DNA from 2 places in the Cellulomonas sp. KU4C genome. Region 2 is predicted to be linked to the other one. Evidence: predicted binding sites of a transcription regulator. Region 2 holds the regulator's gene; the other holds the start of a gene.
What was found. The regulator HspR, encoded in region 2, represses chaperone genes until heat shock. The targets are predictions, from matches to a motif close to AAGTTGAGTCNNNNNGACTCAACTT.

Region 1 (8,330 bases), 290 kb from region 2:
CGTTGAGCGCGGCGACGCGCCGCCCGCCGACCAGGCCCTCGCTGTAGTAGCCCGTCTCCGCGGACCCGATCGCGAACTCCCACCCGAGCAGCTCGCCGTAGAACCGGCGGCCGCGCTCCAGGTCGGGGACCGCGAGCTCCGCCCAGCAGGGCGTCCCCTCGTCCCAGGGCTCCTCGCGCACGCTCATGGTCGTCCCCCTCGCGTCGGTGCGGGTGCGCGGGCGCGAGCCGCCCGCAGCCCCATCAGACCACCGACCCCCGACACGCGGAAGGGGCGCCCCGGCAGTCCGGCGCCCCCTCCGCGCGCCGTGCTGCCGGGACGCCCCCGACCGTGGCCGCCTGTCAGGCGGCGGTGCGACCCAGCCCGGCGAACTGCCAGCCGGCGTCGCGCCAACGCGCGGGGTCGAGCCGGCCGCGCGCGTCGACCACCCGGGCGTGGGTGGCCAGCGGGGCCAGCTTCTCGGCGTCCGCGTTCGCGAACTCGTCCCACTCGGTGAGCACGAGCACGACGTCGGTGCCCTCGACGGCCTCCTCGATGGAGGTCGCGTAGGACAGCGTCGGGAACGAGCGGCGGGCGGTGTCGCCGGCCTCCGGGTCGAAGACGGTGACCTGGGCGCCGCGCAGGTGCAGCGCCGCCGCGACGTTGAGCGCCGGCGAGTCGCGGACGTCGTCGGTGTCCGGCTTGAAGGCCGCCCCGAGGACGCCGATCCGGCGGTTCAGCACGGAGCCGCCGCAGGCCTCGACCGCCATGTCCAGCACGCGCTCGCGCTGGCCCATGTTGATCTCGTCGACCTGCTGGAGCAGCGCCGAGGCCCGGTAGGCGCCGAGCTCGTTGGCGCGGTGCATGAGCGCGCGGATGTCCTTCGGGAGGCAGCCGCCGCCGAACCCGAGGCCGGCGTTGAGGAACTGGCGGCCGATCCGCACGTCGTGCCCGAGGGCGTCGGCGAGGACGGTGACGTCGGCGCCGGCGGCCTCGCACACGGTGGAGATCGCGTTGATGAACGAGATCTTCGTGGCGAGGAACGCGTTGGCGCTGACCTTGACGAGCTCGGCGGTGGGCAGGTCGCAGACGACGACCGGGGTGCCCTCGGCGATCGGGCCGGCGTAGACCTCGCGGAGCGTCGCCTCGGCCTGGGCGCTGGTGCCGCCGAGCACGATGCGGTCGGGGTGCAGCGTGTCGTCGACGGCCTTGCCCTCGCGCAGGAACTCGGGGTTCCAGACCAGCTCGGCGGAGCGGCCCGCGGGGAGCTCGGCGGCGATCAGGGTGCGCAGCCGCGCGGCGGTGCCGACCGGGACGGTCGACTTGCCGACGATCAGCGCGTCCTTGGTGATGTTGCGGGCGATGGTGGTCGCCGCGGACTCCACGTACGCCAGGTTCGCGGCGTGGCTGGTCTTCATCTGCGGCGTGCCGACGCAGATGAAGTGCACGTCGCCGAACCGTGCGGCCTCCTCGAGGTCCGAGGTGAACCGCAGCCGGCCGGTGGCGAGGTGCTTCTCGAGCAGCGGGTCGAGCCCGGGCTCGTAGAACGGCACCTTGCCGGCGGCGAGGGCGTCGACCTTGCCCTGGTCGGTGTCGGCGCCGAGGACCTCGAAGCCGAGCTCGGCCATCGCGACCGCGTGGGTCGCACCGAGGTAGCCGGTGCCGAAGACGCTGATCTTCGGCGCGCCGTCGCGGGCGCCGCCGCCGGTCGTCTCGTCGGCGGTGAGGTCGTCGGTGGCCAGGGTCTCGGCGGCCAGGGTGGCGGCGGAGAGGGACGCGTCGTTCATGGCAGTGCTCCTCACGGTGGTGCGCGGGTGGCGGGGAGTGCGGGTCCGGCGGTTCACGGTGCGGCCGTCGGGGTCGGGGTGGGCGTCGCGCTCGGCGTGGCCGAGGGGGCGGGCGACGCCGTGGGTGCGGGCGACGCGGTCGGTGCGGGCGCCGTGGTCGGAGCCGGGCTGGGTGCCGGTGCCGGTGCGGGTTCCGGCGCGAGAGCCTGCGCGGGCGCCTGCTGCTCGGCCCCGGACCCGGTTCCGGGCGGCGCGGTCAGCAGCGTGCCGCCGAAGTTGCGGGCCGGGTCGGCGAGACCGGTGCGGAACGCCTCGAGGCTGTTGGCCCGCGAGTCGACCCGCCAGTCGTTGGTGACGAGCTGGCCGCCGGAGTAGGTGGTGATCGCGAGGTTGAACCAGGCGAACCCGATGACGTCGTCGTTCGCCCCGGGGTCGAAGCCCTGGAAGAACGACCGGACCCACTGCGGCTTCGTGCCGCCGACCTCGGAGGCCGCGACCTCGGCGAGCAGGATCTTCTTGTCCGTGATCGCCCGCAGCTGGTCGAGCGTGCGGTCGTACGTGTAGGAGAACGTCGCGTCGTTGTCGGCCTTGTAGGGCGGACGCTGGTATCCCGAGACGCCGACCCAGTCGACGTACGCGTCGCCGGGGTAGAGGGCCGCGAGGTGGTCCTGGCCCTGGTGCACGGCCGGGAGGTTGTTGATGATGTTCGGGGCCCAGACCCAGATCACGTACTGGTTGGCGCCGTTGGCCTCGAAGATGTCGTGGACGTGCCGCCACATCGTCACGTAGTCGCCCACGCCGTTGCCGTTGATCGGGGCGCCGGACGACGTCTGCTCGGCCCAGGGGTACCAGACGCCGTTCATCTCGTGGTCGAGGCGGATCGCGAGCGGCAGGCCGGTGGTCGCGATGTCCTGGGCGTACTGCGTGAGGTAGGCGTCGAAGTCGCCCGCGATGATCTTCGGCAGGCTGTACGCCGGCTCGTCGACGACGTCGTTCTTGGACGCGATCGGGCGGGACTCCCAGGTGAGCATCGGCAGCATGTCGCGCTGCCAGGCCCGGGTCACGGCGTTCGCGCGGTAGGGCTCGTCCCAGCCGCCGAAGTAGCCGACCAGGCTCTGCTGCCGGCCGACGTCCTGGGCGGCGTCGTCGAACGTGGCCCAGTTGAACGGCGCCTGCTCGGTGTACATCCCGAAGTAGCGCTGGCTCGGGTCCAGCAGCTCCGCCTTGGACGGCGCCGTGGGGGCGACCGGCTCGGCGGGGGTCGTCGGGTTCTCGGGTCGGGGGTTGCTCGGGTTCGCCGCGCCGGCACCGGTGGTGGGCGCCTTGGCGCCGCTGGTGCCCTTGCCGGACGAGCTCGTGCTCTTCCTGGCCGAGGACCGGCCCGAGGACTGCGAGGAGCCGGAGCCGGCCTGCGCCTGCTGGGCGGCCTCGGCGTCGCGCTGGGCCTGGGCGGCGGCGCGCGCCTCCTCGCCCTTCTTGCGGGCGGCCTGCTCGTCGGACAGGACGTCGCGCAGCGCGTCGGCCTGGGAGCGGCTGGTCTCGAGCTGCGCCTCGAGCTCGGCGTTGCGGGCCCGGGAGCGAGCTCCGCGGCGGTGGGCTCGTCGGCCTGGGCGTTGACGATCGAGGACACGGCGGGCGTGTTCCACACGACGAGCGTGATGGCGAGCAGGGCGATGGCGATGGTGGCCGTGGCGATGCGGGCGCGGACGGTCATCCGGCCCATCGTCGGGGCCCACCAGGCCTTGCCGTGGGGGTGCTGGGCGTCAGACATAGAGCAGGGCCTCCAGGGCGAACAGGATCACGGCGATCCCGTAGGGGATGGCGGCGAGCGGGTTGAGCCGTCGGCGGGCGGGTGCGGGGGCGGCGGCGCGGGCCTGCCGCCGGGACGCCTCGGCCGCGGGGGCGGTGCCGGGCTGCGCGGCGGTGGTGGCGTGCCACGCGGGTCCGGCGGCCGGGGACGTCCCGGCCTCGGCGTGCAGGGCCGGGGCGCCGACGGGCACCGGGGTGCCGTGGTCGCCGCCGTCGTCCGCCGCGTGGTCGCGCTGCGTCGGGAACCCGCCGGAGCGCGCGTCGCGGTCGACGACGTCGACGGGCGCCGGGCGGGACATCAGGTCGAGCTCGGCCTCGAGCGAGGCCGACTCGGCGTCGTCGCTCTGGCCCGGGTCACCGCCGGCGTAGGCACCGGCGCGGGTGCCCCAGCCGGAGGCGTGCGCCATGCGGAGGAACCCGAGCAGGCGGACCGGCATCAGGAAGAACGTCGAGACGATGATGAAGATCGGCAGCCGGAAGAAGTCGCTGGGGACCTCCTGCAGGTGCCGGATCTGCCGGATCGCCATCGAGAGCACGGACGACACGACCATGAGCGCGATCACCCAGAACCAGCCGGCCTGGGCCCCGTAGGTCTCGAGCATCGCCTCGTAGAGGTTGACGCCGGTGCCGGTGACGGACCGGTAGACCCAGCCGGCGATCGTCCCGACCAGCAGGAACGGCAGGATGATGTCGGCCAGGAAGAAGATCGACAGCACCGGGGCGTGGCCGAGCATCCAGGGCAGCATCCGCAGGGTGTTGTACTGCGAGCCGCGCGCCCAGCGGAGCTGCTGCTTGAACAGCTTCTTCACCTGCAGCGGGGCGTCCGTGTAGACCAGGCTGGTGTGCTGGTAGACCGTCCGGTACCCCTGCTTGAGGGTGAGGTTGGTCAGCGTCCGGTCGTCGGAGACCTCGAGGAACACGCCCATGAACCGCTGGGTCATGAAGTCGTGCATGACGTCGATGAGGATGTGCCGCCGGAAGGCGATGGTGCGCCCGGGGAGGCAGCCCACCTGGCCGAGGACGGACTGCGCGGGCATCGAGTAGAGCGAGCGCGAGTTCTCCAGCCAGTCCGCCCAGCGGGTGATCCAGGAGCGCGAGGGCTCGAGGATGCGCTGGCGGGTGGTGACGCCGCCGACGTTCGAGTCCTTGAACGGCTTGATGAGCTCCGAGAGCGTGCCCGGCGTCCACACCGTGTCGGAGTCGAGCAGCACGGTGACGTCGTACTTCGAGAAGCTCGGTGCCGATCTTCACCGCGTTCCGCTTGCCGGGGATCGGGGTGTGCACCCAGCGGACCAGCGGCGCGAACTCGTCGCACACCGCCTCGAGGTCGGGGTTGCGGGCGCCGTTGATGACGACGATGACCTCGTCGGGGTGCTGCTCGGTGACCCGGGTGAGCACGTCGCGGAACAGGTCGAGCGGCTCGTCGACGACGGGGACGATGACGCTGGTGGTCTCGTGGTGCTCGGCGACCCAGGGGCGGTACCGCCGCGACAGGACGACCTTGAGGATCCACAGGGCCCAGACGAGCCCGGAGAAGACGGTGAAGAGGTACAGCTCGGCGTGGTCGTCGAGCATGTGCCGGATCTGCAGGATGAAGATGAACATCGCTCACCTCGGCGCGGGTCGTGTCGGAAGAGCCGGCGGCGACGGTGACGCGGCAAGGAGGGGGCAACGCGGGTGGGGCGGTGGGCGGTGTCCGTCCGAGCTGGCTGCTCGAGGGTCCGTCCGTTGTGACTCGGCGGGCGGGCGGCTGTTGACTGAGGGTCACCCGTTCGAGCGGATGGAGGGTCCGGTCGGGGGCTTCCTGTGAGCCGGATGTGATCCCGGCGGGAGTGGTCCAAGAGTGTTGGGCGGGGCTGGCGCAGCGCAACTCCCTTCGGGCGAATCGGACACGTTTTGTGAGATGGATCACGTCTGCGTGGTCCGGATTGCCGTAAATGTCCAGATCACAGTCGTGCAAGTCGGATATGTCCGGAGGTATCTCCGGACAGCGGTGTCGCTGCTCAGCGCGGGTGCCCGGTGTTGCGGCAGCGCGTCGGGCGCGTGTCGGTGACGTGAACCTGGTCACAACGAGTCATGACGCGGGTCAGAGTCACAGTGCGCTATGACGAGCCGTCCGGCGGAGGCTCGGGTAGGGGCGGGGTCGCCCGCGCCGCCGCGCGCCCGCGCATCGCGTCACCGGGCGCGAGGGCTCGCCACGCAGAGTTGAGCGGAATAGGCTCAACTTGGGCCGGGTTGCACCGGACGGAACCTGAGAGCACCTGACCACCCCCGCGGGCACCCGCGGGACCGCACGCACGAGGCACGCACGGAGGGGACGTTGGACGCGAAGCTCACCACCAAGTCGCAGGAGGCCATCGGCGACGCCATCCAGCAGGCGTCGGCCGCCGGGAACCCGCAGCTGGAGCCGGCCCACCTGCTGAACGCGCTGCTCGCCCAGGAGGGCGGGGTCGCGAACGGCCTGCTCGACGCCGTCGGCGCGGACCGGACGGCGCTCGGGCGGGCGGTCCGCGCCGTCCTGGTCGGCCTGCCCACCGCGAGCGGGTCGTCGGTCGCGCAGCCCACGGCGTCCCGCGCGACCGCCGCGGTCATCGAGGCGGCGTCGTCCGAGGCGCGGACCCTCGGCGACGACTACGTCTCGACCGAGCACCTGCTGCTGGGGCTGGCCGCCGGGCAGACCGGCGTCGCCGACGCGCTGCGCGCCCAGGGCGCCTCCCGGGACGCGCTCGCCGCCGCGCTGCCGTCCGTCCGCGGTTCGTCGCGCGTGACCAGCCCGAACCCCGAGGGCACCTACAAGTCGCTCGAGAAGTACGGCGTCGACCTCACCCAGCGCGCGCGGGACGGCCGGCTCGACCCGGTGATCGGCCGCGACGCCGAGATCCGCCGCGTCATCCAGGTGCTGTCCCGCCGCACCAAGAACAACCCGGTGCTGATCGGCGAGCCCGGCGTCGGCAAGACGGCCGTCGTCGAGGGGCTCGCCCAGCGCATCGTCGCCGGCGACGTGCCGGAGTCCCTGCGCGGCAAGCGCCTCATCTCGCTCGACCTCGCGGCGATGGTCGCGGGCGCGAAGTACCGCGGCGAGTTCGAGGAGCGGCTCAAGGCCGTCCTGGAGGAGATCACCTCGTCCGAGGGCGAGGTCGTCACCTTCATCGACGAGCTGCACACCGTCGTCGGCGCGGGCGCCGGGGGCGAGGGTGCGATGGACGCCGGCAACATGCTCAAGCCGATGCTCGCCCGCGGGGAGCTGCGCCTCGTCGGCGCCACCACCCTGGACGAGTACCGGGAGCGGATCGAGAAGGACCCCGCCCTCGAGCGCCGGTTCCAGCAGGTGTTCGTCGGCGAGCCCTCCGTCGAGGACACCGTCGCGATCCTGCGCGGCCTCAAGGAGCGGTACGAGGCGCACCACAAGGTCACCATCGCCGACGCCGCGCTCGTCGCCGCCGCCGCGCTGTCCGACCGGTACATCCCGGGACGCCAGCTCCCGGACAAGGCGATCGACCTGGTCGACGAGGCCGCGTCCCGGCTGCGGATGGAGCTCGACTCCTCCCCGGTCGAGATCGACCAGCTGCAGCGCGCCGTCACCCGCCTGGAGATGGAGGAGGTCGTGCTGTCGGAGGCGGACGACCCGGCCTCCCGCGACCGGCTGGAGAAGCTGCGCGCCGACCTCGCCGACCGCCGCGAGGAGCTCGCCGGGCTCACCGCCCGCTGGGAGAAGGAGAAGGCCGGGCACAACCTCGTCGGCGACCTCAAGGCCCGGCTGGACGAGCTGCGGTCCACCGCGGACCGGCTGCTGCGCGAGGGCGACCTGTCCGGTGCCGCGCGCATCCAGTACGGGGAGATCCCGGCCGTCGAGCAGGAGATCGCCGCCGCCGAGGAGCGCGAGCGCGCCGAGGCCGGCGCCGCCCCGCGCGACGAGGCCCCGATGATCGCCGACAAGGTCGGGCCCGACGAGATCGCCGAGGTCGTCGCCGCCTGGACCGGCATCCCCGCGGGCCGGCTGCTCGAGGGCGAGACCGCGAAGCTCCTGCGGATGGAGGAGGTGCTCGGGCAGCGGCTGATCGGCCAGCACACGGCCGTCACCACCGTCTCCGACGCCGTCCGGCGCTCCCGGGCGGGCGTCGCCGACCCCGACCGCCCCACCGGGTCGTTCCTGTTCCTCGGCCCGACCGGCGTCGGCAAGACCGAGCTCGCGAAGGCGCTCGCGGACTTCCTGTTCGACGACGAGCGCGCGATGGTGCGGATCGACATGTCCGAGTACGCCGAGCGGCACTCGGTGGCGCGCCTGATCGGGGCGCCCCCGGGCTACGTCGGCTACGAGGAGGGCGGCCAGCTCACCGAGGCCGTCCGCCGGCGCCCGTACTCCGTGCTGCTGCTGGACGAGGTCGAGAAGGCCCACCCCGAGGTGTTCGACATCCTGCTGCAGGTGCTGGACGACGGGCGGCTCACCGACGGCCAGGGGCGCACGGTCGACTTCCGGAACGTCATCCTGGTGCTCACGTCGAACCTCGGCTCGCAGTTCCTCGTCGACCCGACGCTCGACGACGCCGCCCGGCGCGACGGCGTGATGGGCGCCGTCCGGGAGGCGTTCAAGCCGGAGTTCCTCAACCGGCTCGACGACGTCGTGCTGTTCGACCCGCTGTCGCTCGACGAGCTCAGCCGGATCGTCGACCTGCAGGTGGCGTCCCTGGCCGGGCGGCTGCGGGACCGGCGGATCGTGCTCGACGTCGACCCCGCCGCACGCGAGTGGCTGGCGAT
Region 2 (8,330 bases):
CACGCGCAGGAACGGCTCCGAGGGTCGGAGCGGGATCCGCGTGGCGTCGATGTCGAGCTTGTCGACGAACCGGCGGGTGTTCTCGGAGACGCTGGAGAAGTAGACCAGGGAGCTCATGCTCGCCCTCCCCCGCGCCTGCGTTCGATCGTGCTGCCGTGCGACCGGGCCGCCCGGGTCATCGGGCGGCGTGCGGTCGGTTCAGGCGACGGAGACCGCGGCGCGGTCGGCGATCGCCTTGATCTGGTCGGGGCGGTAGCCGGACCAGTGCTGGCCGTCGGCCACGACGACCGGCGCCTGCAGGTGGCCGAGCGACATGACGTAGTCACGGGCGTCGGCGTCCTCGGTGATGTCGACGACCTCGTACTGCAGGCCGGCCTTGTCCAGCGCGCGGTAGGTCGCGTTGCACTGGACGCACGACGGCTTGCTGTAGACGGTGATGGTCATCGTGGTCTCCCCGGTCTGAATGCTGTTCTGGGGCCGCTCCGGGCGGGTCTCCCGGTGGTCCGGTCCCCGCGTCGAGCAGCGAGTTGGAACACTACACCTAGTGGTGCGTCCCGCAACGGACCACTAGGACTGGTGTTACACGCGTGTCGTTCGTCCACAGCCTGTGCAGAACTCCCGGTGTCCGGGTTCATCCACAGGCTACGACCGACCACCGACACGCGGCCCTCCCGCTGGCCACGCGCCGGGCCTGCACGGTCGTCCACAGATATCCCCAGACCCGCCCACACCCGGACCCACATGTGGACGACCGGCGGACCGCCGTCCGGGGGTGACGCACGTCCCAGGCGACGACCCCCGGAGGTCCCGGCGTGTCGCGGCGCACCGGCGTGTCGCACCCCGCGGACGGGCCGGCCGGTGGCAGCGCGCGCTGCTCGCGGCTCAGCCGCCGTACGCCGCCAGCACCACGGACGCGGCGGCGGCGAGCACGGCGTCGTCCGGCTCGGCGTCGGGCTCCGGCCGGTCGGTCAGCACCGCGAGCACCACCGGGTCGCGGTCCGGCGGCCAGAGCACGGCGACGTCGTTGCGGGACCCGTACCGGCCGGCGGACCCGGTCTTGCCGCCGACCACCCAGCCCGCGGGCGCCCCGGCGCGGATGGTCGCGTCCCCGGTGGTCGACCCGGTCAGCCAGCCGACGTACACGTCCCGGACCTCCGGGGTCAGCGCGTCGCCCAGCGCGTACCGCCGGAGGCCCTCGCCGAGCGCGAGCGGGGTGCTGGTGCGGGCGGGGTCGCCGGGCGTGAACCGGTTGAGGTCGGGCTCGTCCGCGTCGACCAGCGTCGTCGTGTCGCCCGCCGCGACCAGCGCGGCCTGCAGCGCCTCCGGGCCGCCGAGCCGGCGCAGCAGCACGTTCAGCGCGCCGTTGTCGCTCTCGGACACCGCGGCCGCGCCGAGCTCGCGCACGGTCAGCCGCTCCCCGACCCGCCCGCCGGTCACCGGGGCGTAGCCCGCGTCGGCGACGTCCTCCGGCGCGAGCGGCAGCTCCTCGTCGAGCGCCGCGGCCGGCTGCCCTCGCAGGAGCTCCCCCACCGCGAGCGCCTTGAGCGTCGAGGCGTACCCGAACCGCTCGTCGGCCCGGTAGGCCACGACGTCGCCGGTCGCGGTGTCGACCGCGTAGACGCCGACGCGGGCGCCGGACGACCGCTCGAGGGCGACCAGCGCGTCCACCACCGACGCGGTGCGGTCCGCGGACGTGGGGGTCGGGGGCGGGTCGGCGGGCGCGGAGGTCGACGGCGCGGGGGCGGTCGGGTCCGCGGGAGGCGGGTCCGCGGGGGCGCCGCACGCCACGAGCAGCAGGGCGACGCCCACGGCCCCCGCGACGGCACGCAGACCGCGGGTCACGTCACCGCCCCGCCGGGCGCCACAGCACGATGGCCCCCGGCGCTCCGACGGCGCGCGGGTCCACGGGCGCCTCGCCACGCCGGCGCTGGCTGCGGCCCATCGGTCCCATCGCGACGACGTCCCCGGACGGGTGCGCGGTGAACACGCGCCGGCCGGGCTCGGCGAACGCCCGCAGGTACTCGACCTGCTTGCGGAGCCGGTCGACCTCGTTCTCGAGCTCGAGGATCCGCTTGATCCCGGCGAGGTTGACGCCCTCCTCCTGGGAGAGCCGCTGCACCTCGCGCAGGGTCGCGATGTCGCGCAGCGAGTAGCGGCGGCCGCGACCCCGGGTGCGGCCGGGCTGGACGAGCCCGAGCCGGTCGTACTGCCGCAGGGTCTGGGGGTGCATGCCGGCGAGCTCGGCGGCCACCGAGATCACGTAGACCTGCGCGTCCTCGGACGCCATCACACCCTCCTCGCTCGGGGACCGGCCGGGGTGGCGTGCGCCGCACCCGGCCGGTCGTGGCTCACTCCGCGGCGCGCGCCAGCAGGTCGGCGCGCGGGTCCTCGCCGGACGTCGCGATGCCGAACGCCTGCACGGCCTCCTTCGCGGCGGCGCTGAGCCGCTGCGGGACGACGACCTGCACGGTGACCAGCAGGTCGCCGGTGCCGCTCGCCGTGGTGACGCCGCGGCCCTTGACGCGCAGCGTCCGCCCCGACGGGGTGCCCGCCGGGATCTTCAGGCGGACCGTGCCGCCGTCGAGCGTCGGCACCGTCACGTCGGCGCCGAGCGCGGCCTCGTCGAACGCGACCGGCAGCGTGACCCGCAGGTTGGTGCCGTCGAGCCCGAAGACCGGGTGCGGCGTGACCCGCACGGTGACCTCGAGGTCACCGGCCGGGGCGCCGTGCTCGCCGGGTCGGCCCTTGCCGCGCAGCCGGATCTTCTGGCCGTCGCGGACGCCCGCGGGGATGCGGGCCTTGACGGTCCGCCCCTCGACGCCCAGGGCCACGGTCGACCCCTCGACGGCCTGCCGGAACGGCAGCGTGGTCACGGCCGACAGGTCCGCGCCGCGCCGCCCGCCGCGGGTCTGGCCGCCGAAGCCGCCGCCCCCGCCGAACAGGCCGCCCAGCAGGTCCTCGAACCCGCCACCGCCGGCACCTCCGCCGCCGCCCTGCGGGAACCGCACGCGGCTGCCCCCGCCGCCGGCGCCGGTGAACACGCCGCCGAACAGGTCCTCGAAGCCGCCGTTCGCGCCGCCGCCCCCGCCCGCGCCGCCGGTCCCGGCGCGGAACCGCGCCCCGCCGGCCATCGCGCGCAGCTGGTCGTACTGCTGGCGCTGCTCGGGGTCGGACAGCACGGCGTACGCCTCGCCGACCTCCTTGAACTTGGCCTCCGCGACCGCGTCCCCGGGGTTGTGGTCCGGGTGCATGGTGCGGGCGAGCTTGCGGTACGCCTTCTTGATCGCGGCGGCGTCGGCGTCCTTGGGGACGCCGAGCACGGCGTAGAAGTCCTTCTCCAGCCAGTCCTGACCGCTCACTGCGCCTCCCTCCGTGTGGGTCGGTGGTCCCCGGTCCGCCGGCGCGCGGCCGCGGACCGGGCGGACCCGCCGGGCACGTGCGCCCGGCGGGTCCTCATCCTGCTCGTCACGCCTCCGGGTCGACGACCGCGACGCGCGCCGGCCGGACGATGCGGTCGCCCAGCCGGTAGCCCGGCTGGAGGACCTGCTGCACCGTCGGCTCGGTCACGTCGGCCGAGTGCCCGTGCATGAGCGCCTCGTGCACCTGCGGGTCGAACGCCTCGCCGGGCGCCCCGTACCGCTCGATGCCGAACCGGCCGACGGTCGCCTCGAGCTTCTCGGCGATCGAGGCGAACGGCCCGACCAGGTCGCCGTGCTGGCGGGCGAGCTCGATGTCGTCGAGCACCCCGATCAGCGCCTCGGCGACCGCGGCCACGCCCTGGTCGCGGGCGTTCAGGGCCTCGGCCTTGGACCGCTTCACGTAGGCCGAGTACTGCTGCTCGAGGTTGTAGTAGTCGGCGTTGCGCCGCTGCAGCTCGTCGAGCCGCTCGGCCGCCAGCTGCTGCGCCTCGGCCAGGCCCTCGCCGGCGATGGCCTGCTCGGCGGCGGACGCCGCCTGCTCGGCCTCGGCGAGGACCTGCTCCTCGGGCGTCGGCTCGCGCAACTCGCCCGTCTCCGGGTCGATGCGGCGCTTGTCGGTCACGCGCGGGGCCTCCTCCTCGGGATCACGCCCCTGCGGGTTCGGCTGGTCGGTCACTTCTTGTCACCCTCGTCGTCGACGATCTCGGCGTCCACCACGTCGTCGTCGGACGACGCGGCGGGCTGCTCCGCGGCGGGCTGCTCACCGGCGGGGGCGTCCTGGTTCTGGGAGTACAGCGCCTCGCCGATCTTCTGGCTGGCGGCGACCAGGGCGGTCTGCTTGGCGGTGACCTCGGCCAGGTCCTCGCCCTCCAGCGCCTTCTTCAGGTCGTCGACCGCGCCGCGGACCTCGGACTTGACGTCGTCGGACAGCTTGTCGTCGTTGTCGGTGAGCAGCTTCTCCGTGGAGTAGACGAGCTGCTCGGCGGAGTTGCGGGTCTCCGCCTCCTCGCGACGCTGCTTGTCCTCGGCGGCGTGCGCCTCGGCCTCCTTGACCATGCGGTCGATCTCGTCCTTCGGCAGGCCGGAGCCGCCAGAGATCGTCATCGACTGCTCCTTGCCGGTGCCGCGGTCCTTGGCGGACACGTGCACGATGCCGTTCGCGTCGATGTCGAAGGTGACCTCGACCTGCGGGACGCCGCGCGGGGCCGGCGCGATGCCGGTCAGCTCGAACGTGCCCAGCGGCTTGTTGTCCCGCGCGAACTCGCGCTCGCCCTGGAACACCTGGATCAGCACGGACGGCTGGTTGTCCTCGGCGGTCGAGAAGATCTCGCTGCGCTTGGTCGGGATGGCCGTGTTGCGCTCGATGAGCTTGGTCATCACGCCACCCTTGGTCTCGATGCCCAGGGACAGCGGGGTCACGTCGATCAGCAGGACGTCCTTGCGGTCGCCCTTGATGACACCGGCCTGCAGGGCGGCGCCGACGGCGACGACCTCGTCCGGGTTGACGCCCTTGTTGGGCTCGCGACCGCCGGTGAGCTCGCGCACCACGTCGGTGACGGCGGGCATGCGGGTCGAGCCGCCCACGAGGACGATGTGGTCGATGTCGGCGACCTTGATGCCGGCGTCGCGGATGACGGCCTGGAACGGCGCCTTCGTACGCTCGAGCAGGTCCTTGGTCATCTCCTGGAACTGCGCCCGGGTGAGCTTCTCGTCCAGGTGGATGGGGCCGTTCTCGCTCATCGACAGGTACTGCAGGCTGATGTTGGTGCTGGTCGCGGACGACAGCTCCTTCTTGGCCTGCTCCGCCGCCTCGCGCAGCCGCTGGAGGGCGATCTTGTCCTTCGACAGGTCGACGCCGGTGCTGTTCTTCACCTGGCCGACGAGCCACTGCACGATCCGGTTGTCCCAGTCGTCGCCGCCGAGGCGGTTGTCGCCGGAGGTCGCGCGGACCTCGATGGTGGAGAAGTCGTCGTCCTTGCCCACCTCGAGCAGGGAGACGTCGAACGTGCCGCCGCCGAGGTCGAAGACGAGGATGAGCTCGTCCTCCTTGCCCTTCTCGAGGCCGTAGGCCAGGGCCGCAGCGGTGGGCTCGTTGACGATGCGCAGGACGTTGAGGCCGGCGATCTGGCCGGCGTCCTTGGTCGCCTGGCGCTCGGCGTCGTTGAAGTACGCCGGGACGGTGATGACCGCGTCCGTGACGGGCTCGCCCAGGTACTCCTCGGCGTCGCGCTTGAGCTTGCCGAGCACGCGGGCGGAGATCTCCTGCGCCGTGTACTTCTTGTCGTCGATCTCGGTCGTCCAGTCGGTGCCGACGTGGCGCTTGACCGAGGCGATGGTGCGGTCGACGTTGGTGACGGCCTGGCGCTTGGCGACCTCGCCGACCAGGACCTCACCGGTCTTGGAGAACGCGACGACCGAGGGGGTCGTGCGCGCGCCCTCGGCGTTGGCGATGACGGTGGGCTCCCCGCCCTCGAGGACGGCGACCACCGAGTTGGTGGTGCCCAGGTCGATGCCGACTGCTCGTGCCATGTGAGTGCCTCTTCCTTCGTCGTGCGGTGTCCGTGGGGCGTCCGTGGCCGTGGTGGCCGGGGCGCCTTGAGCCTGCTGCGCTCAAGTCTGCGACGCGGTCGCCGTGCTGGCAACTCCGCGGGGGCGAACTTGAGTCCACCACGCTCAACCCTGGGTGGCCGCCAGTTGTTCCCGGGCGACGCGCGGCGGCCGGTCGTGCCAGCCCGCGTCGCAAGCGGCGCAGCGCCAATCGATCGGCACACTCGCACGAAGGCGCGCCTGGCGGTACTGGACTAAAGTCCGCCGACGAATCGTGACAATCCCTCCAAGTACTTATCGCCCAGCCCGACTCCCAGGAGTTCACCTATCACGAATCGGAACCGGTTCTCTTGCTGCAACCGGTGCCCGGTGAGCACGACACCCGTTCGACTCTCGAAGCCTTCAGGGTTCGAAACCCAATCCAAATATAGCTCGACTATTTCATATGCCCCGATGTGCGATCCGAGCAGCGCCGCGTCGATCCCATCCGCTGCTCTTTGAACGGTCGCCATGAGCTTCATGAGTCGCGCGTCCGACACCGTCGCGCCCGGGAGCAGTTCCGGCCGCCTGACACCCAATAGTTGATCGAGGATGGACGCCTGTGGATCACGACCCCCCCGCGCGCCGCCATTGAACCCATCGTCGACTCCAAGAGAGTGCGCTACCTGGTTCCTAGTGCGGCGCAGGAACTCGAGGTCGCTCAGCGCGGACCTCAAGCCGTCAGGTGGAGTTCCAAAATATGACGCGTAGCATGCCAGCCTGCTGTTCCAGTCGCCAACGACAAGTCCACTTACTTCCCGAGGAGGAAACACAATGCCCCTCTTGATCAACTGGGCTCCGTCGATTAATTTCGGGAAACCCTCTTGGAGCAGTGGATCGGAATCCATCGCGACCCTCGCAATGTCAGAAAGAAAGCGCTCGAAAGAGGAAGTTATCATCACGAGGGTCAGCAGGCGGCGCCACCGACTAGCGGTTTTCGCCATTTCGCTGAGTCGTGCAACGTCATGACCCAGCCGGCGCTCAAACAGCGCAGGGAGTGAAAGGTGGCTCATTGGGTCGTCCGTCGGCTGAGCACCCTTAAGTGCATCATTAAGTCCGCCTTCAGATAGGCGTCCGACCCAAAAGTACGCATTAACCGTAGACATGTCGACCCGGAAACGCCTGGCGGCCAAAGACCGCCCAAACCGGCTCACGCCCCTGTCGAAGCTCTCGCCATTCGCCATCAGGCAACCCTTCTTCCGATTTCATCGCGGCTCAAACCAGCGCCGCGGCGTCGACGAGCACCTCAACGACGGCGCGACACGGTTCGCGCGGGCTCTTGCCTACGTGCGATTGACCCCCATCAAACTCTTCCGACGGCGCTTCCGCTGCCTTGAGCCCGCTGCATGCCACACGCGAGGCCCCTCGACGACGACAAGCAGCACGCTAGCGTGTCGTCAGCCGCAGAGTCTGCTACTTCAATCGGTTCTTTCAACTGGCGCTCGCCATGAGCGCAGTTCTACTAGCCAGGTTCTGCTGGACACCGCGGCGTGAAGCGCGGCCTATCGGCGGTGACGGGTTCTCTGCCCATTCGATGCCAATCGGTCGTTGCCCGACGCCGCCAGCGTCATGCGGCCAACGTCAGCCCGCCCGTTCTTCTGCAGTCGTCAGAGAGCAGATCGCGCGACTGTCGCGCTCCGTGATGTAGTAACCCAGTTCGTTCGCGCCGGCTGCAAACACGAAGCCCGCCTCGTGATCGAGCAATCGGTGACCGAAATCGAGCGCCTAATAGGGGCGGCGCACGCCGGGTGCGCCGGGTGCGCCGGGTGCGCCGGGTGCGCCAGACTGAGGCCGATTTTGGTCACCAGCACGGTTCTGCCGTCACAGTGCTGCCCAACCTGGGCCGGCCGCTCGCCCTGGCTCAGCCCCCGGAGGCCGCCTGGCTCCGCAGCCCCGCGATCAGCAGGTCGAGCCCGGCCCGGAACTGCTCGTCGTCCTTGTGCGCGGCGAACTCCTCGGCGACGTGGTGCAGGAACGGGAACGCGTCCTCGTCGAGCGCGCGCAGGTCGCCGCGGAGCTCGGCGACGAACTCCTCGCGGTCGACCCGGCCGTCGCGGACCTCCGGCGGCGGGTCCTGGCCCCGGTCGGCCGCCACGCCGATCACGTACGCCATCACGGCGGCGACCCCGTCGAGCCGCTGCCGGGGGGTCAGGTCGAGGCGCATGAGCTGCTGGCCCATCCGGTCGTACAGGGTGAGCCCGTTCACCTGGGTGCCGGAGTCCTGGAGGAAGTAGGCGCCGAGCCACGGCCGGTGCACGGTGGCCTCGTAGAAGGCGATCGCCAGCTCGCGCAGGTCGTCGAGCGGGTCGGCGCCCGCGCCGAGGT

Region 1: the regulator HspR is predicted to act here: its motif matches at 5,778-5,802, upstream of clpB (ATP-dependent chaperone ClpB).

The regions. Positions count from the first base shown of each region.
Region 1 is NZ_CP200322.1:527,506-535,835, reverse strand. Features, by position in the region: gene AC1VL8_RS02505 (VOC family protein) at 1-187, opposite strand, end outside; gene AC1VL8_RS02500 (UDP-glucose dehydrogenase family protein) at 342-1,607, opposite strand; gene AC1VL8_RS02495 (glycoside hydrolase family 26 protein) at 1,820-3,412, opposite strand; partial or broken gene AC1VL8_RS02490 (glycosyltransferase family 2 protein) at 3,530-5,180, opposite strand; gene clpB (ATP-dependent chaperone ClpB) at 5,896-8,330, shown strand, end outside.
Region 2 is NZ_CP200322.1:817,693-826,022, forward strand. Features, by position in the region: gene nrdI (class Ib ribonucleoside-diphosphate reductase assembly flavoprotein NrdI) at 1-117, opposite strand, end outside; gene nrdH (glutaredoxin-like protein NrdH) at 199-444, opposite strand; gene bla (class A beta-lactamase) at 883-1,842, opposite strand; gene AC1VL8_RS03860 (heat shock protein transcriptional repressor HspR) at 1,844-2,287, opposite strand; gene AC1VL8_RS03865 (DnaJ C-terminal domain-containing protein) at 2,349-3,359, opposite strand; gene AC1VL8_RS03870 (nucleotide exchange factor GrpE) at 3,466-4,095, opposite strand; gene dnaK (molecular chaperone DnaK) at 4,092-5,948, opposite strand; gene AC1VL8_RS03880 (hypothetical protein) at 6,221-7,018, opposite strand; gene AC1VL8_RS03885 (TetR/AcrR family transcriptional regulator) at 7,867-8,330, opposite strand, start outside.